DNA from 2 places in the Sporomusa intestinalis genome. Region 2 is predicted to be linked to the other one. Evidence: riboswitches for the same ligand, from Rfam matches in the RefSeq annotation. Region 2 holds a riboswitch; the other holds the start of a gene.
What was found. Region 2 has a riboswitch for molybdenum cofactor ahead of ACZ481_RS16780 (LysR family transcriptional regulator). Riboswitches for the same ligand answer to the same signal wherever they lie in the genome.
Positions count from the first base shown of each region.

Region 1: linked by a shared signal. The riboswitch ahead of ACZ481_RS11880 (glutathione S-transferase family protein) and the one ahead of ACZ481_RS16780 (LysR family transcriptional regulator) in region 2 are both predicted to bind molybdenum cofactor.

Region 1 is NZ_AP042390.1:2,530,031-2,545,520, forward strand. It holds gene ACZ481_RS11820 (Asp23/Gls24 family envelope stress response protein) at 1-306, shown strand, start outside; partial or broken gene ACZ481_RS11825 (DUF3870 domain-containing protein) at 329-622, shown strand; partial or broken gene ACZ481_RS11830 (sulfite exporter TauE/SafE family protein) at 528-1,043, shown strand; gene ACZ481_RS11835 (sulfite exporter TauE/SafE family protein) at 1,040-1,408, shown strand; gene ACZ481_RS11840 (hypothetical protein) at 1,439-1,573, shown strand; gene miaB (tRNA (N6-isopentenyl adenosine(37)-C2)-methylthiotransferase MiaB) at 1,616-2,965, shown strand; gene mutS (DNA mismatch repair protein MutS) at 2,993-5,602, shown strand; gene mutL (DNA mismatch repair endonuclease MutL) at 5,599-7,434, shown strand; gene ACZ481_RS11860 (class I SAM-dependent methyltransferase) at 7,444-8,265, shown strand; gene miaA (tRNA (adenosine(37)-N6)-dimethylallyltransferase MiaA) at 8,253-9,188, shown strand; gene hfq (RNA chaperone Hfq) at 9,232-9,501, shown strand; gene ACZ481_RS11875 (TOBE domain-containing protein) at 9,730-9,933, opposite strand; gene ACZ481_RS11880 (glutathione S-transferase family protein) at 10,257-12,059, opposite strand; molybdenum cofactor riboswitch at 12,042-12,165, opposite strand; gene ACZ481_RS11885 (GTP-binding protein) at 12,520-13,206, shown strand; gene ACZ481_RS11890 (ATP-binding cassette domain-containing protein) at 13,233-14,243, shown strand; gene ACZ481_RS11895 (ABC transporter substrate-binding protein) at 14,268-15,473, shown strand.
Region 2 is NZ_AP042390.1:3,545,740-3,561,229, reverse strand. It holds gene ACZ481_RS16810 (UbiD family decarboxylase) at 1-845, shown strand, start outside; gene ACZ481_RS16805 (UbiX family flavin prenyltransferase) at 1,032-1,610, shown strand; gene lpdD (prenylated flavin chaperone LpdD) at 1,597-2,016, shown strand; gene ACZ481_RS16795 (molybdopterin-binding protein) at 2,031-3,053, shown strand; gene ACZ481_RS16790 (molybdopterin molybdotransferase MoeA) at 3,080-4,336, shown strand; gene ACZ481_RS16785 (sodium:solute symporter family protein) at 5,018-6,511, shown strand; molybdenum cofactor riboswitch at 7,084-7,201, shown strand; gene ACZ481_RS16780 (LysR family transcriptional regulator) at 7,367-8,353, shown strand; gene ACZ481_RS16775 (methyl-accepting chemotaxis protein) at 8,528-9,346, shown strand; gene atpC (ATP synthase F1 subunit epsilon) at 9,433-9,849, opposite strand; gene ACZ481_RS16765 (helix-turn-helix domain-containing protein) at 10,571-11,554, opposite strand; gene ACZ481_RS16760 (TonB-dependent siderophore receptor) at 11,896-14,073, shown strand; gene ACZ481_RS16755 (hypothetical protein) at 14,403-15,131, opposite strand; gene ACZ481_RS16750 (LysR family transcriptional regulator) at 15,363-15,490, opposite strand, start outside.

The DNA.
Region 1 (15,490 bases), 1.0 Mb from region 2:
ATTGTCAGGCCGACTTTCAGTTATTACGGCAAGCTGCTGATTTCCGATGCCGCCATTGCGGCGCTTGTGGATTATGTGGCGACAAGTGACGCCAGTATTACTAAAGCTGGTCAGATTACGATTAAAAACTCTCATGACCGGGAAAAAGGCATCTCCATTTCGCTGGATGTAACAATAAAATATGGTCAGTCGATCTGGAATGTTGTCCATGAGGCCCAAAAGCGGATCAAAAAAATTGTGGAGTATATGACAGGGATGGTAGTTAGGGAAGTGAATATCGCAGTTAAACGTCTAAGTATTGAATAATTGAAGATAAGGCGGGAAAAGCGTGGAAAAAACTCAGGGTAAACAGATTCTTTTTTCCGGTTATGCCAAATTGCCTACCGGGATTACAGCCAGTGAAATCTATAAAGTAATTGGTGTAGTACTGCTTGTTAATGAAGATACGGGCGAGATTATCCAGGCTGATTGCACGCTGGCGACAGCGGTGGCGCGGAATCATGTTTCGTCTATTCTCGTGGGCAAGCAAATTGCCAATCCCGACTATCTGGTCCGGATTGTGGATACAACCTATCAGGGAAGCGCTAAAAAAGCGATTATTACGGCCATTCGCATCATTTATGACAAATACCGCAGTTATAAGGAGGGTTTGGCCCCCAGTGCAATTGACTGACAGGGGGGACGGCATGTCTGAGAAGGTAAAGTTTTCCGGTGTGGGTTTTTTTGTGGGCATTCTCAGTGGTTTGCTGGGCGTAGGCGGCGGCATTTTTATTGTGCCGATTCTGGTAGCCTATTTCGGCCTTACTCAGCATATAGCGCAGGCAACATCTATGGCTATCGTTGTGCCTACCAGTTTGGTCAGCAGTCTGATTTATGGTTTTCATGGCAATATGGATATCCCCCTGGCTCTAAATCTGATCGTGGGCAGTATTTGCGGCGCCAGTATCGGTGCCCGGGTAATGAAAAAGATACCAGCCGTTCGCTTAAAGCAGTTATTTGGTATTTTGCTGATGCTGGTCGGGCTGAGGATGGTGCTGGCATGATTCAGGTACTTGTTGTTTTTGCTATGGGGCTTGGGGCCGGTATACTCAGTGGTATGCTGGGGGTCGGCGGCGGTGTGGTGCTGGTACCGATGATGGTGTTTATATTAGGCATAACCCAGCATACGGCGCAGGGGATCTCGATGCTTGTTATTATTCCCACAGCTATTGTCAGTGTGTGGCATTTTCATAAAGCTCAGCTTATTAATTATCAGGCCGTGCCGTACATCGCCGCCGGGGCCGTGGCCGGGGCCTTAATCAGTGCTAATTTTGTCCAGGATGTACCGGCAGATGAGCTTAAACGAATTTTTGGGGTGTTCGCTATTTATTCAGGGCTGAAAATGGTTGTAAGCACCCGGAAAAAATAGTGGTCGGGCGCGGAAATGTTCAGCCCCAGGATGAAGACTTCGTTATATATAGCTGCTCTTGTAGGGCAGCTATTATATTTTGCCGTTACCAGGCACAGCGGCAGCAATACCAGGGCGGTTATGGCCGGCGTTAATGGCAGAAATTTGTACAAGTCCGGCATTTAGGCTATAATTAATTTTACAATACCGCAATTGGAGCTGAAACAGATGGAAGCTAACGATTACAAACATAAAGCCGCGCCTAAACTCTTTTATACGGAAACCTACGGCTGCCAGATGAATATTAATGACTCGGAACGTCTTGCCGGTCAATTAAGAACAATTGGCTATGAGGAAACGGAGCAGGTGGACAAGGCAGACTTAATTTTAATCAATACCTGTTGTGTCCGCGAAAGCGCCGAAAAGAAAATCCATGGCCGCATTGGTGAGATGAAACGGCACAAGCTTGTCAATCCTAATGTCATTATCGGCGTTGTCGGCTGCCTGGCCCAAAAGGATAAAGAAAAAATACTCACTGCATTTCCTCATGTAAATTTAGTGATGGGTACCCATAACACCCATCAGCTTATTGAAGTCATTAGCCAGGTAGAGCAGAGCCGGGAGCCTGTACTGGCAGTATGGGACCAGGCGGAGCGTTTGGCGCCTGATGTTCCTACCGTGCGCAAGGGGCAAATATCAGCCTGGGTGCCGATTATGTACGGCTGCAATAATTTTTGTACCTATTGCATTGTCCCTTATGTCCGTGGCCGTGAACGGAGCCGGCCCCTGGCGGATATTGTGGCTGAGATCCGCCAACTGGGGGCAGCGGGCTTTAAAGAAGTAACCTTGCTGGGGCAGAATGTCAACTCCTATGGCAAAGACAGCGGGACGGCGATTACTGATTTTGCCGATCTGCTGCAGGCCGTGGATCAGGTTGAGCCAATCGCCCGGATCCGCTATATGACCTCCCATCCGCGGGACATGAATGATAAAGTGATTGAAACAATCAAAAACAGCAAAAAAATTTGCGAGCATTTCCACCTGCCTGTCCAGTCCGGTAATAATGACATCCTGGGACGGATGAACCGCGGTTACACCACCGAATATTACCAGCGTCTTGTCAATCATATCCGCCGGCTGATGCCCGGTGCCAGCGTGACAACTGATTTAATAGTAGGATTTCCCGGTGAAAGTGAAGAACATGTTATAGAGACCCTGAATTTTATCAAAACGATCAGGTATGATGCCGCCTATACTTTCCTCTATTCCCAGCGTTCGGGGACCCCGGCCGCCGGCTATCCCGACCAGGTGCCGGTAGCGGAGAAAAAAGCCAGGCTTAATCAATTGATGGCGGTACAAAATGAAATTAGCCTCCAGATTAATAAACAGCTTGTCGGCACCAGCGTAGAAGTACTTGTCGAAGGCCCCAGCAAAAACGATGAAACTAAACTCATGGGGCGGACCCGAACCAATAAGATCGTATTGTGGGCAAAAGCCGGGGCGGAAAAACCCGGCGATTTAGTCAATGTCCAAATTGACACCGCTCAAACCTGGGTTTTAAAAGGCTGTTTGGTTTAACTTCCAGCGGAGAGGAGAATTTACAGCATGTCTATAAGCTACACCCCGATGTTAGAGCAATACCGGGAAGTAAAGAGCAGGCACAGCAATGAGATCTTGTTTTTCCGGTTAGGCGATTTTTATGAGATGTTTTTTGAAGATGCCGAGGTAGCGGCCCGCGAACTGGAGATTACCCTGACTTCGCGGGAGGGCGGCCAAAATACCCGGGTCCCCATGTGCGGTGTACCCTATCATGCCGCTGACAACTATATCGCCAAATTAATCAACAAAGGCTTTAAAGTGGCTATTTGTGAACAGGTGGAGGATCCCAAACAGGCCAAAGGCATTGTCAGGCGGGAAGTTGTCAAAATTATTACCCCCGGTACGGTTCTGGCCGAAACCGCGCTGCCTGACAAAGCCAATAATTATCTGGCGCTGCTGTATGAGGAAGCAGATGAATTATGTTTGACAGCCGCCGATATATCAACAGGGGAGTTTGTATGGGCCGTTTTTACCGGCAGTTCCCGGGCTAATCTTGTTTGCGACCAGTTGTACCGCCTGCTGCCGGCGGAATTAGTTCTGGCAGGCAAGCTGGAAGGCCTTGCCGGCATTAGCAGTTTTCTGGCCCAAAGAGTGCCGGCCTGTGCGGTGACCACCCTGACTAACGCCGACCTTACCGTGGCATCAGCGCTGCCCGGACAGCACTTTGACGGCGGAACGCTCCCGGCCAGCCCGGCGGTGCAGACCGCCATCGGTTATCTGCTGTATTATTTGCATTATACCCTCAAAAGCGACCTTTCTCATATCAATAAACTGGCCGCCATCAATACGCAGGATTTTCTGCTGCTGGATGCCTCCACCCTGCGTAATTTGGAAATTACCCGCAATATGCGCGACGGCGGGCGCAAGGGAACTTTGCTGGCGGTTCTGGATTTTACCAAAACCGCCATGGGCAGCCGGCTGCTCAGGAAATGGCTGGAGTTCCCCCTGCTAAACCCTGTCGCCATCGCTAAACGCCAGGATGCAATCAGCGATTTGCTTGATAAACGGGCTGTGCTTGATGAAGTAAAAGAACTGCTCAGCGATATCTATGATTTTGAGCGCATTTTGACCAGGATTGAGGTCGGCAGTGCCAATGCCCGGGATTTGACGGCGCTGCGAACCTCGCTGGCTGTGCTGCCGGCCATAAAACTGGCCTTGCAGCAGTGCCAGTCCGGCCTGTTAACCGGTATCGGCAGTGAGATTAGAAGCCATGCGGATGTAGCCAACATGATTGCGGCGGCGATTGTCGATAATCCGCCGTTTGGTGTCCGCGACGGGGGCATTATCAGAAGCGGGTACGACCTGGAGCTGGATGAGTTGAGGACGATTGCCAGAGACAGTAAGCAATGGATTCAGGACCTGGAAATGCGGGAGCGGGAAACGACAGGGATTAAATCCCTTAAAATCGGCTATAATAAGGTTTTTGGCTATTATATTGAAGTAACCCATGCCAATACCGGTGCCGTACCGGCTTATTATATCCGCAAGCAGACCCTGGTTAATGCTGAACGCTACATAATGCCGGAACTAAAAGACTTTGAGACGAAAGTGCTTGGGGCGCAGGAGAAAATTGTAAATATCGAATACCAGTTGTTTGCCGGCATCAGGGACTATATAAAGGAACGCATCAGTGAAATTCAACAGACGGCAAGGCACATTGCCCAGCTGGATGTAATTATGTCCCTGAGCGAGGTTGCCGCCCGCTATGGCTATACCCGGCCCGAGCTGAATCAGAAAAAGGAGATTATCATTAAAGATGGCCGCCATCCGGTGGTGGAGCGGCTGTTAACCGGTGAGATGTTTGTACCTAATGATACCTGTTTAAACCACCGCGACAGTGAAATCATGATTATTACCGGTCCCAACATGGCCGGTAAGTCAACCTATATGCGGCAGGTAGCCCTGCTGACCATTATGGCTCAGACCGGCAGCTTTATTCCGGCGCGGGCAGCGTCAATCGGGCCTGTTGACCGGATTTTTACCCGGGTTGGGGCCAGTGATGACCTGGCGACAGGGCAAAGCACCTTTATGGTCGAAATGACGGAAGCCGCCCAAATCATTAAATTTGCCACAGCCAACAGCTTAATTATCCTGGATGAAATCGGCCGGGGGACCAGCACCTTTGACGGCATGAGCATTGCCAGGGCGGTTGTCGAATACATAAAAGACAGGGTGAAGGCGAAAACATTATTCGCCACTCACTACCATGAGCTTACCGAGCTGGCCGAATACAGCAAAGTAATTAAAAATTTTTCGGTAGCGGTTAAAGAGCGGGGCAATGATATTGTTTTTTTGCGCCGGATCGTACCGGGCGGGGCGGATAAAAGCTATGGCATTCATGTTGCCCAGCTGGCCGGGCTGCCGAAACGCATTATTGAGCGGGCCCAGCAGGTTTTGCAGGAGCTGGAGCAGGCCAAGGGCCAGGGCGGGGCTGTTTATGAACCTGCGCCGCCGGCAGCAGGCAAAGCGCAGCCTGCGGCTGCGATATCCCTGTTTGGCTCAGGTATTGCCGATGAAATCCTGGCGCTTGATGTAATGACCCTGACCCCCCTGGAGGCCCTCAATACCTTGTATAAATTACAAAATAAAGCCAGAGAGGAAAGCGGCAGCATATGAGTGAGCAGGTAATCCGTGTATTAGATGAAAATACGGCCAATAAGATTGCTGCCGGTGAAGTGGTTGAGCGGCCGGCCGCGGTGATTAAAGAGCTTGTTGAAAACGCAATTGACGCCGGCAGCAGGCATATTGACATTGAAATTACCGATGGCGGCACCCGCTTCATCCGTGTTACCGATGATGGCAAAGGGATGAGCCATGAGGATGCCCAACTGGCTGTAAAACGTCATGCCACCAGTAAAATCCGCACAGCTGAGGATTTAACGGCCATTTATTCCCTGGGCTTTCGCGGCGAGGCATTACCCAGTATTGCGGCCGTGTCCCAATTTACCCTGACAACCCGTTTGCCTGATGAACCCCTGGCGAGCTATGTTGAAATTCATGGGGGCGTTCCCGTGGATGTCCGCGAAGCGGGGGCCGGTCCCGGCACCACAGTGGTTGTTGCCGATTTATTTTTCAATACCCCGGCCCGCCGCAAATTCCTGAAATCCCCTGCGGCTGAAAGCGGTCATATCAGCGATATAGTCACCAAGCTGTCGCTGTCGCATCCGCAGATTGCCTTCAAATTGATCAGCAATCAGCGCCTGATTCTGTCTACCGGCGGCAATGGGCGGCTGGCAGATACGATTGCCGATATTTACGGGCACAAGGTTGTACCGGAGCTGATTGCGGTGGACTATAGCCAGGACGGCATTGCTGTGTCCGGCTATGTAGCCAAACCGGCCCTGCTGAAAAGCACCCGTCAGTGGCAAACCTTTATGGTTAACAAACGGGTGGTAAACAGCCGTATGCTGGCCAAAGCACTGGATAATGCCTATTTTTCCCTATTGCCGAAAAATGGCTATCCGCTGGCTGTGCTTGCCCTCCATATCCCGGTAGAAGCTATTGATGTCAATGTGCATCCGCAAAAAAAAGAGGTTAAGTTCAGTGATGACCAAAAGATATACAGGGCATTATATAAGGCGGTCTCCTCCAGTCTGGTCCTGCCGGCCGCGCAGAATCAGGCGGCTGCAACCGTTCCCTTTAACCCGCCCCCGGCCCTTAGCCCGCAAAATGGGACCGGCGGTATGGCCGAGCCGCCATATGCCGGTTACAGCAGCCGGACAGGCGGACCGGGGCCGGCCGCCGGGGCCGGCAGCACCCGGCAATGGGCGCCGGCTTTATGGCACGAGGAGAGTGCCACCCTGGCCGAGGTCAGACAAGCGATTAAGCAGGAGGAACAGCTAATCGTAAGAGACGAGGCTGCTGACAGGCCGCAGGCAGCCTCGCCTCTGTACCCTTTGGGCCAGGTTGAGGCCTGCTATATTGTAGCCCAGGGGCCGGACGGCCTGTACATTGTTGATCAGCATGCCGCGCACGAACGCATACTTTATGACCGTATGAGCCGGTCCAAAGGCCGGGTGCCGGCGCAGCAGCTGTTAGTAACGCCATTCCTGGAATTTACCGCCGGTGATTGTGATATGATAGCCGAGAACCGGGAGATTTTTTATCAGCTGGGGTTTACGCTGGAACAGGCCGGCGCGGATACTATGCGGTTAAGCGAGATGCCTGTAGATATTCCCCTGGCTGATGCCGAGCCGGTAATACGGCAGATTTTAAAGCTGATAAACGAACTGCATCAGCCCACTGCGCAGGAACTGCGCCATGCTTATTTGCAGATGGCAGCCTGCCGCAGCGCCATCAAGGCGGGGGATACGCTTACTATGCGGCAGATTCAGGCCTTAATCAGCGAACTGTATACAACTGAGTTGCCCTACACCTGCCCCCATGGCCGGCCGACAATTGTGAGATTTGGGCCGGAGGAGCTGGCAAAAATGTTTAAACGGACATAAGGGGATTCTATGAGTTTAATCGTCACAACAGCGCAAAAGCCGACACCCGCTGTCGTCCAGCTGGCGCGGGATATAGCCGCCCGGCTGGGCGTGCCGTTTGTCCCCCGGGAGCGGTATTCCCTGGCCGTGCTTAAGGAAAAATACGGGGACTGTGATGTAATTGTGGCTGCCGCCAAGGGGCCTGTCATCCATACTGCCGCCGGTGAGTACTTTTTTCATATAAGTATGGCTGAGTTGCGCATAAAAAACTTAATAAATGGAAAACATGACCATATGGTGAATGCCATGGGGCTCCGGGCCGGGATGTCTGTGCTTGACTGTACCTTAGGCCTGGCGACAGATGCCATTGTTGCCAGTTATGTGGCCGGGGCGGCCGGGGCGGTGACCGGACTGGAAAGCTCGCCGGCAATTGCCCTGGTAACCGGCTACGGCCTGCAGCACTTTAGCGTTGATTCTGACGTTGATATTACCGATTCTTTACGCCGGATACAGGTGAAAAACGCTGCCTATGATCAATACCTTGCTGCCCTGGCTGATGACAGTTTCGACATTGTTTACTTTGATCCCATGTTTCGCAATCCCCTCTACAAAAGTTCCAATGTAAACCCGATCAGGACACTTGCCAATAGAAACCCGCTTACGCCGGCGGCCATTCAACAGGCTTGCCGGGTTGCCAGGCAAAAGGTAGTGGTAAAAGAGGCAGCCGGGAGTGGCGAGTTTGCCCGTCTGGGGTTAGTGACAACGGTGGGCGGCAAATACAGCCGTGTACAATACGGGATCATTGACTGCCGGTCACAGACCAGCAATGGAGGCCAGCCATGGAGCGTTTAATTGTTATTATTGGCCCCACGGCTGTGGGAAAAACGCAAATAAGCATTGACCTGGCCAAACGGCTGCAGACACAAATCATCTCCGGCGATTCCATGCTTGTATACCGGGGGCTGGATGTCGGCGCTGCCAAACCCGACAGCAGCGAGCGCAGCGGGGTTGTCCACCATCTGATTGATATCCTGGACCCCTGGGAAGAGTTTAATGTCGTTGATTTTCAGCATTATGCGCAAACATTAATTACCGAGCTCAATCATGACGGACTTATTCCGATTTTAGCCGGCGGCACCGGACTGTATGTCAGGGCCTTACTTGAGGGCTATCGTTTTAACCAGGCGCCAAGCGACGAGGGACTGAGGCAAAAATTGCTTGGTTTGGCAGCGCAATTCGGTAATCAGTATCTGCATACCCTGCTGGCACAGGTACAGCCCGAAACTGCAGCCAGGCTTCATCCCAATGATCAGCGGCGGGTAATCCGGGCGCTGGAGGTGCATACCCTGAGTGGCGAGACGGTTTCTCAGGCTAAGAACGCGCCGAATCAGCTCCTGTATGATGCGGTTGTCATTGGCCTGACGATGGAGCGCGCCGCCTTATATGAGCGGATTAATCAACGGGTCGACCGCATGCTGCAGCAAGGGCTGGTCGCAGAGGTAAGGAGACTTCTCGGCCAGGGAGTCACGGCCAGCTGTCAGGCTATGCAGGGGATTGGCTACAAAGAAATTGTTGAGTATCTGGCTGAGGGCGGGGATTTGCCGCTTGCTGTCAATAAAGTGAAAAAAGCGACCCGCAATTTTGCCAAACGGCAGATGACTTTTTATCGGCAAATGCCGTATATAACCTGGTTTGATGTAGGTGACCGCAATAATTACGATAAAACGTTGGAAACAATTTACAATCATGTTGCAGGAACGTTTGGTCTAAGGTAAAATAGATGTGAGTGAGTAGAACATGAATACGGAGGGGTTTCATTTGACTAATAAAGTCATTAATCTGCAAGACAGTTTTTTAAATCAAGTACGAAAAGAAAACGTGCCGGTAATTATATATCTGGTTAACGGGTTTCAACTGCGGGGAGCCGTAAGGGGTTTTGATAATTTCACCGTAATTATTGAAAACGACGGTAAACAGCAACTTGTTTATAAGCACGCCATCTCGACAGTAACCCCCTTTCGCCCATTGTCCGCCAATCTGCACGAGAAAAAGGAAGAAGCTGCCAAAGCTGATAAAGCTGATAAATAGAAAAATGTCTTGCAGTACTCCGGGTATCATGCCTGGAGTGCTTTTCCTTTTAGTAATCGGATTTATGCGGCCTGAAGGGCAAAAAAAAACAGCCAGCCTAAGGCAAGCCGCTTTTTATCCTGCTAGAAAGGTTAACTTTCCCAGGATAAGGGCAGCATCGGCTTCCGCTTTCGCCAAAGGCTCGGCGCAAGCCGTGTTTTCTTTATCGTTCTTTATCGTTCTGCATCCCTATTTAAGCACCATCATCTCGGTGGCTTTAACCAGTGCCGTAACCTTGTCCCCCGGAGCCAGATTCAAATCTTCCACTGAGTCGACCGTAATTGCTGCTACCAGTTCACTGCCTTTATAATCCATGACAACTTTCGCCATGACGGCACCTTTTACCACTTCTTTTACGGTGGCCTCCAGTTTGTTTCTGCCACTGATTTTCATAAGCTGCAACTCCTTTATTTGGTAATTACTTAGCAACAATATAGCATATTAAATAATGAAAATCAATAAATATCGCAGTATTTATCGATTTTTAGCTAAAATACTAATATATATAACCATACCGAAGTATAGCTCTTAAATACGACGAAAAACTAGTAATATGATAACAATTATGTGAGTTCTGATTTGGTTATGTTAGTTGGCTTGGCAGGCTGGTATGATAGAAGCGGCGCTGCCGGCTCATAATAAAAAAACTACCCTGATTGGTAGTTTCTTTATTATGTCTGTAGATATTGCATTAAATACTTGTAATTTTTGGCAAATCACAATTCGACTGCCCAGTCGATCTCGCTGTATTCCGGGCTATTGTTGACAGGAGCCGGCTTGACGGCAGCATTTGCCATTTGCCGGATGGTAAGGGGAATGTTTGTTTTAGACAGGAACACCAGCTGCTTACCCTGCTGGCGGACCAGCTTGATCAACTTATAAAAGCAGCCATGACTAAATTTACAGCGCACATTGGCAAAAACAATATCGGCATGAAGAATCAGGGCGTCATCAAAACCGGCATCATCACCGGCGAGATAGGTAAAATGAGGCAGCTTGGCTTTTAATTTTGTCTGCCAGCTGTCGGTGCCGCCAATAACCAGGGCCTGCACCGGGGCCAGCAGTTTTACCGCGGCCTCGGAATCCGGCAACTGATCAGATATTGCTGTTAGGTTGCCGGCTGGTAGAGACCTGATGCTGCTGACCTTACCGCTGCGTCCATTCTGCGGCTGAGTGCTGGGTTTCACCAGCTTTTGCTCCTTGGCCATTGAATTCAGGACAAATTCCTGTTTGACCGCCAGGTTGTTAATTTCTTCTTCTTTGGCCGCAAGCAATTTGTTTTTTGCTGCTAACGCTGCTTTCAGCCGCCGGATTTCCAACTCGTTATCACTAAGCTGGTTTTTTAGATTAGCCACTTCGGCATGCAGATAAGCGGCATTATGCTCAAAATAATACTTTTTGGCTTTTTTATATTCTCTTACAAAGTCCAGCAGGTTTAAACCGAACATGACGAATTCGGCACAGTCCAATTCCATTTCTTCTTTACTCTTTTTTACCTGACCGGCGCGAAAGGTTTCAGCCGCCATTTTCACAATATACAGGCGGCAGAGGAGCTCTACATCCCGTTCCTTGATCTGGGCGATCAGGGTCGGTGACAACAGCGAAATACCCTCTTCTGATGAGAGATAGGCATTACAATGGGCCAAGCCTTCCAACAGGCGGTCATCCTGCCAGGGATCAAGATAATTATGATATATTTTTTGATAAATCACATTTTTTAGATAACGGGCCATCTTTTTGACTGCTGATTTATTTAGCCTGCTTTTTAATAAATTGATTTCCTGGGTATTGTCTAAATTACTGCTAATTGTTTGAATGATGGAAAGCAGTTCCGGATCCGATACTGTGACCGGCCGGCCGGCAACACAGGCTATAAACAGGGAAAACTTCAAAGTGGCTTGCAGCGGCAGGTCAATGGAAGGGTATAAGGTGATAAAGGAGCGGATATAGCGAGTGGCTGCCCCTGTCAGCAGATTGTGTTTGTAGCTGTCTTTTACCGGCTTGGAATAATAATGCGGTTTGATTACCCCGGCTAAATCAAGGGTTTCACAATCCCTGATATGGCAGTATAATCCATGCCAGCGCTTGGTCATAATCGCAATTACCTTTTTGAACAAGGGCGAGTTCTGACCGTCTTCTATCGCTGCCAGCAGGAGCCCTGAATATTTGGCGGCATAAATTTGCCGGTCGATGCCGCCGGTCGTAAACAGGGTATGTTTAGCATAAGGCGAGCGGGCGGCGGCGTTGTGGAAACGGATTTTGTCTGTCTCATAGAGCAGGTCGACTTCCTTATATGCTGAAGCCGTATCGGCTGCAAGCTGAATGAAAAGTGGGAGTGTATCCACTGTGATGTCATCAATTGTCAGCGTGAAAGCTGAGGTATCCATAAACAGCACCAACCTTTGCGATAAAATAATTGCCAGATCTTCCCTTGGAGAAGGCCTGGCAATTATTGTCCGGCGGCGGTTTCTTTGAACACAAAACAGACGCACCGATTGCGCCGCCTCAAAATAATGCATCCTTTCCAAAGAAAAACGGGAAGCATAGCGGTTTCCCGCTATACCGGTCGGCCGAGCGCCATGCCATGAAAGGGTTAGGCAAATCGGCTAAGGAGCAATATATATTTACATTATTGCAGTAAGCAACGGGCTTAGCCAATCCGGCAGTTGTTGGCAGCAGGCCAAAATTGATTTAGCCGCCGAATTGAGTTATTATAAAATATAAACAGAATGTCCCGTTCTTATAATCTTTGCAAACATAAGCTAACAAAAACAAAATTAAAACTAATGCCTAATTTGCTTATGTTCATTATAGTTAATATTATATTGCAAATAAATAAAGAATGCAAACACTGATTGATTTACATATTGCTTTAAATTGTGGTTATTTTTATGATTTTGTGTTACATTTTAAATAAGAAAGCCTTTGCGGGGAGCCATAGTTTGCAGTTAGTTTAGTTGATGGGAGATAGGAATTAGTATGCAGCTAATCACAGTGGCCGGACCGCCTTCGGCCGGCAAAACATCAGTGATTCTTAATATTATTAAAGCCTTGCAGGGGGACGGGGTAAAAACCGGTGTGATCAAATTTGATTGTCTCTCAGCCGAGGATCAGAAACTATATGAAAAAAACAATATTCTTGTCAGGACCGGCTTATCGGGCAACTTATGCCCTGATCATTTTTTTGTGACAAATATCCAGGATTGCCTGGAGTGGGGGAAAAAGCTGAACCTGGATATGTTGATAACCGAAAGTGCCGGTTTGTGCAATCGCTGTTCGCCTCATATCCGCGGCGTAATGGCCGTGTGTATTATCGATAATCTTAGCGGTGTCAATACGCCCCGTAAAATTGGCCCTATGCTTAAATTGGCCGATATTGTCGTAATCACCAAAGGCGATATTGTTTCGCAGGCGGAGCGGGAGGTATTTGCCTTCCGCGTCAAGCAGGCCAATCCGGGCGCAGCTATTGTTTATGTTAACGGTATTACCGGTCAGGGCGCACAGGAGGTGAGCCGTTTATTTAAAACGGCAGCCCAATGGGATTCGCTTAGCGGTTGCAGCCTGCGCTTTTCTATGCCTGCTGCCGTTTGCTCCTACTGTCTGGGGCAAACGCGCGTGGGTGTGGATTTTCAAATGGGCAATGTGCGCAAGATGGATTTGTTGTAAAGCAATGTGCAGAAAGGCGGATGGTTATGTGGGACAAGTTAGCGGCTTTATCTATGCGGCAGCTATTGCGTGATTATCCCCATGCACTTGATTTCTTTGCGGCTTTGCCGGCGGGAAAAGGGGATGGCGGTCAGACGGTGCAAGCGTATTTTGCGAACCTCACGGAGGAACAGCTCCAGGATGCGGGAGTCGGCTATGAGGAACTCAAAACGCAGTTTAACGCCTTTATGGTGCAAATGGAAAAATTGAAAACGAAAGAAAAAGCGATCGAAACGGTAACCATTTGTGGTGGCGTTGATAAAAACGGTAACCAGGAAAACTTTGATTTAACGATCCGGGCCGGTGAAATAATCTGTATCGTTGGTCCAACCGGTTCGGGTAAAAGCAGGCTGCTGGCCGATATCGAATGGGTAGCGCAGCGGGATACGCCGACAAAACGCCAAATTCTGCTTAATGGACAAGTGCCGGATTTGACCAGAAGATTTGCGGTTGAACATAAGCTGGTGGCGCAGCTGTCGCAAAACATGAATTTCATCATGGATCTGACAGTCTGTGAGTTTGTCGGCATGCATGCCGAGAGCAGAATGGTTGAACAGGACCGGGACATTATCCAGCATATCATTGATAAGGCCAACGGACTGGCAGGTGAACCTTTTCAGCCGGACACACCTGTTACTTCACTGAGCGGAGGCCAGTCCCGGGCGCTTATGATTGCTGATACAGCCTACTTAAGCGCATCGCCGATCATCCTGATTGACGAGATTGAGAACGCCGGGATTGACCGTAAGCAAGCCTTGCAGCTGCTTGTTGACAAAGAGAAGATTGTGCTTATGGCTACCCATGATCCGATCCTGGCGTTAATGGGAGATAAACGGCTGGTAATAAAAAACGGGGGTATCAGCCAGATTATCGCAACAACACCGGCAGAAAGAAAGAACCTGGCCCGGCTGGAACAGATGGACCGTCAGCTGGCTGTCATCAGGGAATTATTGCGCCAGGGCGAATTTATTAATGAAATTCCGGCTGTAATTACGTAATTAACCAGGAGGAGGAAATCTGTTTTGGAACTTTGCGATGTAACTATTGGTGAACTGATTGAAACCTATCCGGCAACCCGGGCTGTGTTTATCCGTAATGGTTTTCCTCAGTTTGCCGATGATGACGTATTGCAGCAACTGGGGCCTGTCCTGAAACTGAAAACAGCTTTAAAAACTAAAGCAATTAACGCGGAAGCCTTTATTAAACTGTTGGAAGAACACATTGCCGAGGCCGGTTTATACCGCCGGCTGGCAACCGGGGCAGCAAAGGCCGGCCGCCTCAACCTGGTTGCTTTGCTGCCCTGTCCGCTCAAGGTGCCGCTGGAAGCGGAATTAAGCTGTTTTATCGAGGGCTTGCGGCAAGCCGGGGAGGTCAGGCTGGATTATTGCTCGGAAGCTTTTTCCACCAATATGGTTAATTATGATGAGTATATTAAATACTTTGAAGACCCCGACGAACTGCCTGATATTCTGCTGACAGCCGGTTATAGTTTTTTTAACCCGCTGTTTATGGAACGCTTTGTGCGGAACGGCGTGTTCGCCCGGATCGGCTATGCGAATATTGATCCCCGGCTGGAGCAAGCCGGCTTGCTGGACAAAGAAGGACATTTCACGGTAATTGCGGTAAATGTGCTGGTCATGGTGGTGGATCAGCAGCGGCTTGGCGATTTGCCTGTGCCAAACAGCTGGTGTGATTTGTTGCAGCCCATGTATGAGAAAAAAATAGCTATTCGTGGCCATAATGAAATTTTTTGCGATATTGTCCAGTTGAATTATTATAAGGAATACGGTGAGTCCGGGTTGGCAGCCCTGGCGCGGTCTGTAAAATACGGCCTGCATCCGGCGCAAATGGTAAAAGCGTTAAAAAGCAATCAGGCCGATATTCCGCCAATTCATATTATGCCTTATTTTTTTGCCAACACGCTTGCTGACCGTGCTCATATTAAGACAGTTTGGCCAAGCGACGGCGCCCTGGCCTTTCCGGTGTCTGTACTGGTGAAAGCGGATAAAATGGCATTGTATAAGGAACTGGCGGAGTTTTTGACAGGGCCGCATATCGCCCGGATTTGCGGAGCGGCGTTTTTTCCTTCTGTGCACCCTGCCGGGATGGCTGGTTTGCCTGACAATGCCGGCTTCAAGTGGCTGGGCTGGGATTTTATCAAACAGCATGATATGGAGAGGCTGGCAGAAGCGGTAAATGCGAAGTTTGTGCAGGCCCAAAAGAAATAATTGCAAACGGCAAAGGC
Region 2 (15,490 bases):
CGGCTATTGCGGTGGGGTCATGTTTTGAACCGCCGACGACCCCGCTTGGCTTTGATGAATTAAGTGTGGCCGGAGCCATAAGGCAACAAGCCGTAGAGATGGTCCCCTGCTTAACGATTAACGAACGGGCCATTGCTAATGCGGAATATGTTATTGAAGGCGAGTTGCTGCCGGGAGTACGCATGCGCGAAGATTTCCACAGTAATACCGGCAAAGCTATGCCGGAATTCCCCGGTTATTCAGGGCCGGCGGCACCGGAACTGCCGGTGATCAAAGTAAAAGCAGTTACTCACCGCTGTAATCCCATTATGCAAACTTGCATCGGGCCAAGTGAAGAGCATGTAACTATGGCCGGCATACCGACCGAGGCAAGTATATTGCAGATGGTGGAAAAGGCCATGCCAGGCCGTCTGGTGAATGTTTATGCCCATTCGGCCGGTGGGGGCAAATATATGGCGGTGCTGCAATTCAAAAAGAGCATGCCCAGTGATGAAGGCCGGCAAAGACAAGCTGGGTTATTGGCCTTCTCGGCCTTCTCGGAGCTAAAACATGTAATTTTAGTCGATGAGGATGTGGACCCCTTTGACAGCAATGATGTTCTGTGGGCTCTAAATACCCGTTATCAAGGTGATATTGACACAGTTTTTATACCCGGCGTACGTTGTCATCCGTTAGACCCTTCCCAGACTGCCGACTATAATCCCCTGATCCGTGATCGTGGCATTTCTTGCAAGGTAATTTTTGATTGTACAGTACCTTTTTCCCTAAAGGACCATTTCCACAGGGCGAATTTTATGGAGGTGGACCCCAGCCGTTATGCGCCGGAGTTATTCAAAAAAAGGTAGCAACATAAATTAGCTGCATCAGACCTGTATGCTGAAAATTGGGCTTTTCTGTTAGCAGCAGGCTAGGCGGCCCCGACCCGGTCGGGGTCGCCTGGTATACGCACCCCGTGCGCCGGTAAATTTGGCCGGGCCTGCCGGCCAGAGACCCTGGCATCTCTTTAGTTATACTCTAGGGGGCACAGATACATGAAAATAATTGTTGGCATCACCGGCGCCAGCGGTGTAATTTTGGGCGTGAGTTTACTGAAGGCACTGGCAGCGCAGCCAGATTGTGAAACTCATTTGGTTGTTACTGATGGCGCGAAAAAAACCTTTGAATATGAGACCGATATGCGGTTTCAGGATATCGCCGTTTGGGCGGACTATCAGCATGATATTAATAATCTTGCGGCACCAATTGCCAGTGGGTCATTTAAAACAGATGGAATGGTCGTCATTCCTTGCAGTATGAAGTCATTGTCCGGTATTGTTACAGGTTTTACGGACAATCTTTTGCTGCGGGCGGCCGATGTTTGCCTTAAAGAACGGCGCCGGGTGGTGCTGGTACCCCGAGAACTGCCATTAAGTTTAATTCACCTGGAGAATATGTCCAAGGCTGCTCTACAGGGCTGCATCATTCTTCCGCCGATGTTGACTTTTTACAATAACCCAGGCTCGATTCAAGATATGGTTAATCACCTTATGGGGAAGATTATGCTGCTGTTTGATATTGCTTTTGCAGAGTTCGCTCCCTGGAAAGGAGTAAAAATGCGTGAACGAGAGTAGCAGTCAGATCGAAATGCGCAGGGTAAGCTGGGGCACAGGGGTTCACAAAGTGGAAGCAGCAGTCTGTATTTGCGGAACCGATGTAGTGGTAGTCATTGGCGGCGGCACTGCCTATCACATCGGGGCCGTGGCTCTGGGGATACCGCGCCCCAGCCTTGCTGACTCCTCGCAGGTTTCTGCCAGTGTTTCTGTCCTGTGTGTAACCGGCCACAAAGAGGATGGGTTAGCCCGGAAGGCGGCGAGGAAAATAGCGGCGGCAACAAATTGCAGGGTAACGGTTGTGGCAGGTATTCATATTGATAAGATATCCACAGCAGATATGAGTCAACTTATGGTTAACTGTAAGTTGCTTATAAAAAAAATAATTGCCGACGTAAAAGGAATTTGCTCGGATAATGAACCCTGAGGGAGATGAAGTATATGCAGAAAACGAGAGTGGAAGATGCTGTTGGCTGTATATTGTGCCACGATATTACCAAAATCGTGCCCGGAGAATTTAAGGGGCAGGCATTCAAAAAGGGTCACATCATTACGGCCCGGGACATTCCCGAACTGTTAAAGCTAGGCAAGGAGCATATCTTTGTCTGGGAATGCAAAGAGGGCTTCGTCCATGAAAATGATGCAGGACTACGCATTGCCCGGACGATAAGCGGCGAAGGAATTCTTCTTTCCGAGCCTAGTGAAGGTAAGGTCACCATGACGGCTGAGTATGATGGAATCTGCATGATCGACGAGCAGATTTTGCGGCAAATTAATTCGGTGGAGGAAATAGCAGTTGCTACCCGCAATAATCACAGACCGGTAAAAACAGGGAATAAAATAGCCGGTGTCCGGGTTGTTCCCTTAGTCATTGCTGAACGGAAACTGGAGCTTGTGGATACTATCGCCAATGGCCGGGCGGTAATATCCATACAACCATTTCATCCCTTTAGGGTCGGTATTATTACTACCGGGAGCGAGGTTTATCATGGCCGCATAGAAGATAAATTTACGCCGGTTGTCAGAAGGAAAGCAGAAAGATATGATTGCAAAGTAATACAGCATATTACTGTTCCGGACAAGGCAGAATTAATAGCCAATGCTGTTAAAACCTTACTTGCCGATGGGGCAGAGCTTATCCTGACTACCGGTGGGATGTCGGTTGATCCTGACGATGTAACACCAAGTGGAATTAAAAAAGCCGGGGCTGAAATAGTAACTTACGGCGCACCTGTTTTACCAGGGGCGATGCTGATGGTGGCTTATTTGGGGACCGTACCGATATTAGGACTTCCCGGTTGTGTCATGTATCATCAGACTACCATTTTCGATCTCCTGCTGCCGCTTGTACTGACAAAGCAGGTGATTACAAGATCTCATATCATTACATTGGGGATGGGAGGCTTATGTCTGGAATGTGATGTCTGCCAGTATCCGGCCTGTTCATTTGGCACCGGCGCATAGTATTAATCGTGATAGGAGGGAAAAAGGTGAAGACAAATATTTCTCTGGAAGAAGCTCAGAATTTGCTTTTGGCGCTGGCTAAGCCTGTAAAAGCAGGTTATGTGTCTTTATTCGACGCCACAGGCCGTGTCTTAAGTCAAGATATACAGGCAAATCAGGATTTGCCGCCATTTGCCAAATCGCCATTAGACGGATATGCCCTGCTGGCAAAAGATACGGAAAAGGTTGCCCAACTGGGGCCTGTCAGACTTAGGGTGATTGAGGAGATCCGGGCGGGATATCTCCCGGCGAAGAAAGTAACCGCAGGTACCGCAAGCAAAGTAATGACTGGTGCGCCTTTGCCGGCTGGCGCTGATGTGATTGTTAAATATGAGGACGTAGACAGAAACGGGGACTATATAACAATCCGGGCTAGCTTAAACGGCGGCAGCAATATTATTCAGGCGGGAGAGGATATAAAAAAAGGCGAAACCGTTGCTTATAAAAATCAGTTGCTAAGCCCGTCGCTGATTGGTTTATGCGCTGGGATTGGATTAGGCAAAGTGCCGGTATTTAATAAAGTACGGGTAGCTATTCTTAGCACCGGAGATGAGCTGTTAGACCCGGCGCAAGAACTGCAGCCGGGAAAAATCTATAATAGTAATTTACATAGTTTGCGGGCGCTTTGCCTAAAGTTAGGTACGGAACCGATTGCTTTTGGGATTGTCGCTGATAAGCAGGCGGTTACTACTGAGCGGATTTCTCAAGCCATGATGGTGTCCGATATAGTAATTACCACAGGCGGAGCTTCTGTCGGTGATTATGACGTGGTTTTACATGCTCTGAAGCAACTGGAAGCAAATATTATTTTTTGGAAAGTCGATATGAAACCAGGAGCACCTATTATTGCAGCTGAAAAAAACAATAAACTGATTATTGCCCTTTCGGGAAATCCTGCTGCAGCCCTGATAACTTTTGACTTAATCGTTGTGCCATTATTAAAAAAAATGATGGGGCTTGCGGGTCAGCTGCCTTTGCGTATTTCGGCAGTATTTGCTGATACGTTTCATAAGCAAAGCCCGCAACGGAGATTTTTGCGGGGCAGGCTTTACCGGCAAAATGAAAAAAATTATATAAAACTGACAGGGGAACAGAGTAATGGCATATTAAAATCTATGATTATGTGCAATGCTTTAATTGACGTACCTGCTAACAGCGGTCCGCTTTGGGCCGGCCAGAAAGTTTCCGCCGTATTGGTAGGCACCATTGATGAACAGTCAACAGCGGTTTTCCCCGGCCTGTAAGGAGCTTTTGCACAGGAGGCGGCATTATGGGATCAGCGTATTTCAATTCTATTCTAAGGTAAAAATGCTGCAGGTAATGAACAGGATTTAAGGTTTAGCGGCGAATTAGAGGCGATATCCACAATCTTAACACGCCGGAGGACTTACTAGTTACTGGTGGGCAAGAGCAGAGTTACTTTATAATTTTGTAAGGAGATTTGCTGTAGTATTCCGCTAATTTCCCGGCGCGATAACCCCTTTTTGATGAAATATTGTCAGGCAAACCGGTGGTTCAACCAGTTTGCCGCTTTTTTTTATAATGATTACACCATGGAGAAATCAGAAGCCACAACAGATGGCAGAAGGCATCGTATGATGAATAACAGCATCAGAATATTTCGCCTAATATTAGTAATGTTTATGGAAAAATTAAATCAACTTATATATTTGCGATGAAAAAAATCATCGATAGATTGCAGAATGTAAGAAAATTACTGCTAAAACGGGATTTTTAGCTTGGCACATGAATTGCAATAAAAAATGAATATTCGCATATTTTAAACAGCAATTTTAAGGCCGGAGGGAAGGCGCCAGGCAGGGAGAGCAGTATGACTGGCCGGTGCTGGCGTGGGGAGGGGATAAATAAAAAAATAATGATGAATATGCAGGTAATATATTGCCAAAAAGGAGGAGGTTGTTACTATGTGGGGACCGTTAATCATTGCTATTTTGTATTTTGTCATTTTAATCGGCTTGGCGAATTATTTTCTCCATAGCCGCATCAAGAACATGGTTGATTTTTCAATGGGGGGACAGTCGCTAACCTGGGGGTTGGTTACTTTAGCTTTAGCGCTTATCCCGCATGGCTCCGGACATACCATGTCATTATGGGAGTCGTCCTCGGTAATGGGAGCGGCAGTACTTTGGTGGCCGATCATTGTCGGCGGCGCCTTTATCCCGATTATGATGTTCTGGACCGGACCGTGGGTGCGCAACTTAAAAGTGGAAACAATTCCTGAGGCTATGGGACTTCTCTATGGGCACAAGATGCGTTTTTTACATTGCAGTATACAGATTAGTACCTGGACCGCGATTGCTATGGCTGAAACGCTGGCTACAGCCGGCGCTATTTACGGTTTATGTGCCGGAGTACTCCCGTATCAGCCCTGGTGTATTATCCTGGCTTTTCTGTTAATGATTGGGTACATTATCTTTGGCGGGGTATTGGAATTGGTATGGATAAGTACGATCAACGTCATAGTAATGACGGTCGGCTCCTATCTTGCCTTGTTTTTCCTGGGAACGTGGCTTGCTGCTAATGTTGGCGGCTGGGAAGGTATACTCGCCACCTATGCGCAAGTCGATCAATTATGGAAATTTGATTTATTTAATTTCTCACCGGAAACATTATTTCAGGTCATAATACCGGTAGCTGTATTGCATATCTGTGCAGGTGGCGTTGCTCAGGGGATGTATATACCGCTCTTATCGGCAAGAACAGATGAAGACTGCCGGAAAGGCTTCTGGATTTGCAGCTTGACTAATGTTCTTACTTGTTTTCCGTGGGTTGTTATAGCGCTGTGCGGTATGGCCATTCCGGCGTTTGCTGCTATAGGCCCTAAGCTGATAGTCATGGAAGTCGCCCTGAAAACGATGCCGCAGTGGGTTTATGCCTTGCTAATGGTTAGCTTACTGACATCTGTATTGTCGACAGGCAGTGCTATTATTATGGGGAACGCAACCGTATTTGTTAACGATATTCTCAAAGGTGCTTGTAACCCGGCAATGTCTGACAGCACCAGGCTTAAGCTGATGCGGCCGATGATTCTGCTGTGTGGCCTGCTGGCAGCTGTTCCCGCCATGATTGCCCCTATTTTATTTCCTGTTTTCCTGTGGGCCTTTTCTTTTGGCATCCCGCTGTTCCTGATCTTTCTGTTTGGCCTAATTTGGAAGACCAGTAAGCCCGCTGCCTGGATAACCGTTATTGTTACCTATATTGTAAACTTTTGGTGGACCTTTGCCACCCCGGCCTGGGCATCCGGTCCATGGGCCTTGAATATGTACCCTGTGACTTTATGCTCCATTGTGTTAGGCGTTATCTTGTTTGCCGCTCTTCCCGGCGAACCCGGGATGCTTCGCCGGACCAATACCGCGGCTGTTGCTTATGCTGCCGCAGATCATCCTAACCTGAAATAACTGCATTGGGAGGAAAGAAATATGTGGGTTGTACAATTATTTATGCAAGAGCTAATATTAACGCTGATAATCGCTTTTATCCTTTATGGCGCCTGGCGGTTCGCCAATCCGGGGAAAAAATGGTAAAAAGGGGGAAGGGAAATGAGTGTCGACCTTGGTGTTGCTTCCTATCTTTGCGGCTTAATGCTGATTCTCGGTCTTATCTGCACGGTGGGGCAAATGAGACAAAACCAAAAAAAATAATGTAAGCTCCATCCCTCTCCGGCTGGAAAGTCTAGGGGCGGACGCCCCTGGTGCTACTGCGGTACAGCAGCACCAGGGACGTTTTTTTTTCACTCCCGCTGGTTATGCCGTATACTTCCGGCAGGCAGCGCAGACAACTTCCGGGTCCTTTGATTTAGCGGCAACAATAAAACGCAAATGTACTGATGCCTAATTAACTTTAACCACTAAATCGTTTATGTTTGATTATGTTAGCAATAGTGATTGACAGTGCTTGGCAGATGTATTAAGATAGTTGTAATCAGAGGTTGCCTTGTTTTGTCATGGCCGCATCATGCTGCGAAAAATTGAATTAGCTACTACTCCTTAGCCGATCTACCTAACCCGTTTTGGCATGGTAGCCGGCCGATCGGTATAGTGGGAAACTGCTATGCTTCCCTATTGGAAAGGAGTGCAAGAAAAGGTCAGCGCAGCTTACGCGTCTGGTTTGGGCTGCCTATGTTGACTTAAATTATTGCCAAGTCCTTTCTAAACATAGAAGGCTTGGTTTATTTTTTTCATTATCAGAAAGTGTATCTCTTCTCTTGTCTTAGCAAAACATGGTGCGCAGGAGAGGCGGGTGAGGGCAAAAGGATGGATATTCAAAAATTGAAGTACTTTATTTCGGTGGCAGAATGCTTGAATTTTACCGATGCTGCTGCGCAGGCCGGTGTTACGCAATCGGCCATAAGCCAGCAAATTTCAGAATTGGAAAAGAAACTGAACGTACAACTGATAATCCGGAATAAACGCCCGCTGGAGCTAACCTGGGCGGGAAAAGTCTTATTAGAAGAGGCGTATGCTCTGCTGGCTGTGTCTAATGAAATAGCAAGTAAGATGGAGCAAGCTGTTAAAGGAATTTCCGGATTTTTGAAAATAGGTTTTTTGGGCGGCATTGAGAAAGCGATACTGCCCCAAGCAATCAGAGGCTTTCATCAAAAATACGCTGATATTCATATTACACTGTATCAATACAATTGGCTAAAGATGAATGAAGCACTGATGCGGGGCGCATTAGATGTTGGCTTTACCCTGTCGTATCAATTACATAGTTTTCCTGATCTTGTTGGTCAGCGGTTGTTAAGCGATGTATTCTGCGTAGCCGTTAACCGCCAGCACTCATTGGCCAAACAGGAGAAAATTGATATAGCAGAGCTTGCTAATGAACCGTTCGTCATGTTCAATCAGCAAGCAGATTGCCTGCTGCATGATTTAACTTATCGAATATGTGGCGAAAGCGGCTTTACTCCCCATGTAGCTAACCACAGTCAGGACTTAGCTTCATTGTTGTTTATGGTTGAAGCCGGTTTGGGAGTGATGGTAGTTCCCGGACCTGTCCGTGAAGTCGCCGGCCCTGAAATTTGCGTTATTGAACTTACTTATCCGCAACGCTTCTTTGATGTAATGATTGCTTGGAATCGCAAGCATTCAAATCCGGCAATTCCGTTTTTTGTTAAGGGTTTTTCCGGTTCCAATGCAGCCCTAACAGGTGGAAAAGAAATGAACAGCTCCCACGATCTGCAACGATATAATTGTTATGGCAAGCAGGCAGTTAATCGTTGTTTGTCATCAGGCCTGTAACGAGATCGTTAGCTACAAGCAGCCAATACTAAAGAGCATCCTGCTATAGGGGATGCTCTTCGTTTTTCCGTATTTTGCTCTGCCGGCGCCGGCCAATATTGCTTTGGCACGTTTATTGCTTATAAATAGAGGCATAAGAAAGAGGAAGTAGAGCAAAAGGGGGAAGTATCGATTATGGATAAAACACTAGAATCACTCATTTTATGCATACCTATCATGCAAACGGTGCTGCCGTTTGACGCCATGGCCGTTATATCTGACAGAAACACCTTTTTATACTATAGTCCAGGCAGAAAGATGCAGCATGAGTCTCCGGTCGGTAAAGCTGTGAACAAAGGCGATGGTATGTGGGAAGCCATAAGCAGTAGAATTACGCAGGATATTGTGGTGGCAAAAGACGTGTGGGGCTTTCCGTTCCGGAGTATTAGTGCGCCTGTCATTAATGAAGACCGTGAAATTGTCGGTGCAATTGGCCTGGCGTGCAGTTTAGAAACGCAGGAGATTCTGCATGATGTTGCGCAAACCATCGCCGCAGCGTCTGAGCAGGTGGCGGCATCCAGCCAGGAACTGGCAGCTAATGCGGCCTTACTTAACAGGAGATTAGAACTGCTCGGGACCACAGGTCAATCTATGGTGCAACATATTGGCAAGTCGGACGCTATCCTTATGTTCATTCGGGACATAGCAGCAAATACAAATTTACTGGGGCTAAATGCGAGCATTGAAGCGGCGAGAGCGGGAGAGCAAGGGCGGGGATTCTCGGTGGTGGCGCAGGAGATTCGGAAGTTGTCTGTTAACAGCCAGGTATCTGTTAAGGAGATCAAGGAAATTTTAGCAAGCATGCGCGGGGAAATAACACAGATTGAAAAAGAAATAGACGAGGTTGATAAAATCAGTGCACAGCAGAAAGCTGCCAGCTATGAGATAAGTAAAGCTATTGAAGGACTGACCGGCCTGGCTGCAAGAGTACAGGAGCTTGCATTTCGTGTTTGAAGGACAGTGCTAATGGGCAAAAAGAGCAGCCACCTCTCCCCGGTTTAATAGCAGGGAAAGGTAACTGCGTAAATGTCGGCTGAAAATTATTTTTTATTTTGCTGTTCTTGCGTCCGGGAAGACGTAACGCGCGGAGCTGCATGATAGGTGCGGATGCGGGCCCGGCGGGTAAGCGCAATACCGCCGTGTAACTTCAATTCTTTTTGGGTTCTGGCTGCTTTAGCGCGTTTGCTGTCAATTTCCGCCTGGGTTTCCACATAAGTGGCTAAGACCATGAGTTTATTCTTGCGTACTTCCAGGAAGCCGCCGCCGATCAACAGCTGCTGCTCACTTTTGTCCCTGATAATTCTGAGGGAACTGATTTCGAGGCTGGCAACCCCCAGGGAATGGCCGGGAAGAATGGTCAAATCGCCTGCCGGCGTTGCGACAATAATCTTACTGACATTTTTAGAATAGACCATGCGGTCAGGAGTAACAATATCCAACCGTATTTTGGCAGCCATCTATTATTTTCTCCTATCTTTAACCTTGCGTTTTACAAGTGAACTGACAAGAAAATATATTATTTATTGCAAAAACTACCATGATGTATATACATCTATATATAATATTATTTTACAGAACCGGGCAAACGATTGTCAATAGAAAATGGCATTTTTATCTTGACACAGATCATATAGCGATTGGCTATAGAAGCGGCAATAACCCTGTTAAGCTTTGGCGCTGTTTCTAAATGCAGAAGGTTTGGCGGCAGGGAAAATATGTCTTGACAAAAAAATAATAGAAGGCTATATTTGTATTATATAAATTTACTTTTTGTAATACATAATTGGGAGATTTTATTTCGCTTTTTACCCGGGCCAGTCTGATGATGTTATTAGCAAGTTGGCAGCGGCCTGTTGTTCCGGATTTACTTCTCCTATCATTTTCGCCGGCAGAGCGAGGAAACTGCGTGAGCCTGGCCAGAAAAACGTTATTTGGCTCTCCTGGAAGGTGAAAAACTTTCTTTCAGAGCATTATATAGTTTTGGCGTAAGCTGGTTCTTCATTAGTTGAGGAATGCTGAGGCAGGCGTACCCACCTTCGTTTGTCTTTGAACGCATCGTGAGGCTGTTACTATTGACAGCCTCCTTTTTTTAGCAGGTTTCTGGCTGGTGGGCAAAAGAAAGGAGCCGTGTGGAAACTCTTACGTTTCAACACGGCCCCTTTTTCTGAATTCATCCCCTTATATCCGAAAGGATTTTCTAATTTCGCTAGGTGCGAAACCATGCACTTTTTTAAAGGCAACAGTAAACTGGCTGGCACTATCATACCCCACGATACCCGCAATATTACAAATGCTCATGTTGTCATGAGACAATAAGCGCAAGGCATAATTCATTTGCTCTTGTCGCACATATTGAGCAATGGTCATTTTGTATAATATCTTAAAACATTGGCGCAGTTTGGTTGCCCCCATTTCAGCAATGGCGGTAAGTGCTTCTATTGTTGGCGGATTTAAAATATCCTTGTCCAATGCAGACTTAACCCGCAAGATGTATTGCAAATTTTGATAGGTTAAATGTTCGGGGCGATGCTTCTTAAAATGGGTCTTGTAGTAAGCCTCATGCTGGATATTACGCATAATGAGTGCCAGAATTTCACCGATTTTGCCTTCGTAGTACAGCATGGGTACCGTTGCGTCTCTAATGGCATATTTTATCTGCTCAAATACCATCACTAAGTCCGGGGTATTATACTGCGGATTTTTCCAGGCGGTTGCAGCGGCTGAAGTAAATCCTTCTTCCAAAGGCCTGCCTTTTAGATACCCTGTCAAAAAATCATCAAATAGCAGCACACTGGTATACCAAATAGGCTCAGCAGCACTGAAAATTACTTTTATCATCTGGCCTCTATTTACCACTAAATGGATTCCCTGACACAATTTTCTGGCCTTTTTACCTATCTCAATAATCGTAGCATCACCGCTGTCCCACGAGCAAAGCCATAGCCCGGTTTGCGTAATAGCATAGGTTCTTGTGACCGGTTCCAGCAGCTGAAAAAAAGCATTGGTGACAAATAATCCCGGGGCCGGATGAATATCAATGATCCAGCTATTACCATTTGCCGGCGGCAGCTTATATAAGATACTGTTACCATACTCTGATTTCTTGCAGCCTAATTGTTCCGCCAGTTCACCATTCCCCAACAGATACTCATTTGTCCCCATCGTCACCATCCTTTAGCCCATTTTATAAACTGCGCTTGGATCAGCTTTTTTGTTTATGATAGCATATGCTTTAGCAAAAAAAAATAACCTGGGCACAAATCTGCTGTTTGAAACTAACATAATACTATTGGTTTTTATCGCAATTATTGTAACGTTACAAACGTATAAATGATAAACGTTCTCGCTTTCTGAAGGATTGACTGCTGAAGCAAGCTCAGAAACTCCTTGTTGCTAGTGCCTTGACGCAAATAAAAAGTCCTTGCTATAATTGGCAACAAGTCACGCGTTACTATTTTTAAACAGAGATGGCCACTCTGTGTATAGAACAAGGGAGCGATATCATGAAAAAACTTTCCCATACTAAAAAGAACTTGCTCTATGCCCTGCTTGGCAACATCCTGTTTTGGCAGATGCCAATGGTCTCTGCGGCATCAGAAGCAGCCACTGATCAGATCGCCAGCGAGCAAAATCCAATGACCTCAACCAAAGAACAAAGTGAATTTTCACTGGACGGAGTTGAGGTCATTGCTAATAAAATTACAACAGGCACCGAGCGGATAGCCAAATACAGCACCATTGGAACGAAGCTGGAAGCGGCGCTTAGCGACACGCCACAATCCATCAGTATTATAACAAGAGAGCAGATGGACGCCCGCGGCGTCACTGACCTGGCTCAGGCTTTGTCCTATAGCGCCGGCATCACCGCCAGCCCCTGGGGCAACGATACCCGCTGGAACTGGAGCCTAGTACGGGGCTTCAGTGTCGGCTATGAAGGCACCGGCGTTGACGGTCTGCGCTTATCCACCAACAGCTATGCTTTATGGGATTTTGAACCGTATGGCATGGAGAGTCTGGAGATCCTGCGCGGCCCAGCCTCCACACTCTACGGCGGCAGCTCACCCGGTGGTCTATTTAATTGGGTCAGCAAACAACCGACTGCCGAAGCGCTGCGAGAAGTCCGGATTCAAGGAGGTACCGACCATTATCGAAGTGCAGCCCTTGATCTTGGCGGACAGGCCGGCGGACAGGAGAATCTGACTTTCCGCCTGACGGCTTTAAGCCGCGACCGTGACTTTGCTGCCGCCTACAGCAATTCCCAGCGCAATTTTATTGCTCCGTCTCTGGCTTGGAAAATCAGCGATGATACTAACATTACTTTCCAGGCTCATTATTTAAAAGATGCACTTGACGGCAGTGATGACCGATATGTTTACCATCCCGGCGATAGCCTTTACGGGATTTCCGATAAAATATATTTAGGCATACCAGGCTGGGGCGGCTATACCCGCAAGCAGTATTATTATGGCTATCTCCTGGATCACAAAGTGAATGACACATGGACACTGCACAACAAATTCCGGTACGGTCATGTGGGAACCGTTTATAACATGAACTGGGCAACGCTGCAGAATGATGGCCATACCGTTGCACTAGGACCCTTGGAAGTGTATGATTATACAGCCGATTCCTATACTATGGATACTTATGGGGAAGCAAAATGGCAAAGCGGTATCGTAAGCCATCATACCGTCATTGGCGTTGATTACCGAAAAGGTAATCTGAAACAGCGTTATGGCTATGCCGATACTGATGCCTCCCTTGATCTGGACAATTTACAATACAATAGTCTTCCCTTAACTTTTCCCGAAACCGCTTTAAACTATCAAGCTACCATTAAACAGACTGGTTTTTATGCCCAAGACCAGCTTAAGCTTGGCGATAAATGGACAACCTTGTTAGGCGGACGGCAGGATCACTACGACCGAAATGCCATGAATCCCCAGACCGGGGAAAGAATCCGGCACAAGGCGAATCAATTTTCCGGACGAGCAGGATTGGTCTATCATGCCGGACACGGATTATCACCTTATCTCAGCTACACAGAAGCCTTTGAACCAGTGGAGGGACAGGACCGATACGGCAAGAACTTTGATCCGTCTTCCAGCCGGCAGTACGAACTGGGTATACAATATGAACCGAAACACAGGAACGCCCGCTTTACCGCTTCCCTTTTTGACCTGCGCAAACAAAATGTATTGACGCCTGACCCGCTCAACACATCCACCGAATGGTATGAGGTACAGGTAGGCGAAGTCAAATCCAAAGGTCTGGAGCTGGAAGCCAACATGGCTGCTTTTAAAGGTCTTAATCTTACAGCTTCTTATACCTTGCTTGACGCCAAAACAACAAAAAGCAGCACTGCAAGCGATATTGGTCTTCGACCCCAAAGCGTATCGCGGCACAATGCCACCCTGTGGCTTGACACTTCCCTACCAGGCAAAACAGCAAAAGGATTGGGCTTTGGTGCAGGTCTTCGCTATATTGGTTCCCGCTATAATTATGATAATACCGTAAAGCTTGGCGATGTCTTACTGACTGACGCGCAACTTTGCTATGATGTCGCTGACTGGCATTACGCCCTTAATATCCGCAATGTATTTAATAAGCAATATGAAAGTACTTACAGCTATGCAGGTGAAGACCGGACAGTCCTCCTGACAGCTACTCATCGCTGGTAGGCAGTTCATAACAGAGTAAGAGGGCCAAGTGAAAACTGGCCGAAAAAGCCGCTCAAGCAATGAGCTTTAGCGGCTTTTTCATGCGGACAAGGAAATAATGGGAAAATAAAGATAAGAAATAGTAAGCGTGGCGGGTGTAGAAAGATGTATCGAAAAGGGCAAAAAGTGCATGATAAAGTAGCGTTTAAAGACTACAACCAGAAGCCATTGATGCTACCGATGGACTTGGAGACCCTGATACCTGCTAACCATATTATTGGTGTAATCAGCCGAGCCATTGATCTAAAAAAGAGCCGTGTGGAGACTCTTACGTTTCAACACGGCCCCTTTTATAATTTTTTAACCAGTTTATCCTGAAAAATGGCCTTTTGCTGTTCAAAAAAATCTATAGCATCATTGCAGGCTTTAATCGCATCCTCGGGGTCTAAAAAGCTAAGGCTGAGCGACATGCGGGACAGTGTTTTGTGGGCTTTATCAAAGTTGCGCACCGTAGTAAAAAGTTCATGGGCCGTGAGTAAATAGTCGTAGCCTTCTTTGTGTTTGCCCCACAGCTGGAAACAAACGCCGCGGGAATAAGCCAGTTCTGCCTTATCATTTTCATTATTGTCTTTGGCAAAATATACTTCCGCCCCCTCATAGGCACTTAAAGCGAGGGAAAAGTTGCCCATTTTACAATAAGCGTCACCAATAATTAGCAGCAGTTTCCCGATCTGCCGAGAGTTTGCGGCATTTTTTAGGACCATGACCGCATAATCGTAATAAAGGAGTGCTTCCTGAATATTACCTGTCCGGATAAGGTCGTCGGCTTTTTTTATTATTTCTGACGTCGTTAGTTTGCGCAGGCTCAGTTGATTAATCCGGGCCGCTCCTTTGTCAGGCAGCCATTTCGCTGCCGACTTGAAAGATTTTACTTCTTCCTTGACGTCGGCGGCAGCGCTCAAATCAAGTACATGCCGTATGCACTCCGTCCAGGCGGTATGGGGAATTTTAAAATCAGACCTGTCAACGACATCGGAATTGTTTTTTAAGTAATGGGCAACTTTGTCGATATCATCCAAACATAAAAAATAGATGAGGCCGGCTTCGATTACATCAGAAATTGGAATATCATAACGCTTTAAAATACTGACTGCGGCTCCGTTGACCCTGGCACTAACGGTAACTTTTTCGTCAGACGTTTCTGCATGTCTGGCTATAGGAATGCACCATCCTTTCTATGTATATATTACAATAATTGTATTATATAAGTAAAGGGGCGGGGAGAATGCAGCGGGCTGGGCCTTCGCTATTTAATTCCGCGCCCCTGCCGCTGGTGTCAGAAGGTATTTTGGGGGATCAGGCTGGGTATCCTGGCTGAATTGATTGAGGACTTTGAGGAAGAGGGGAACGGCCGGGTTCGTATGCTCCTTTTTCCAGG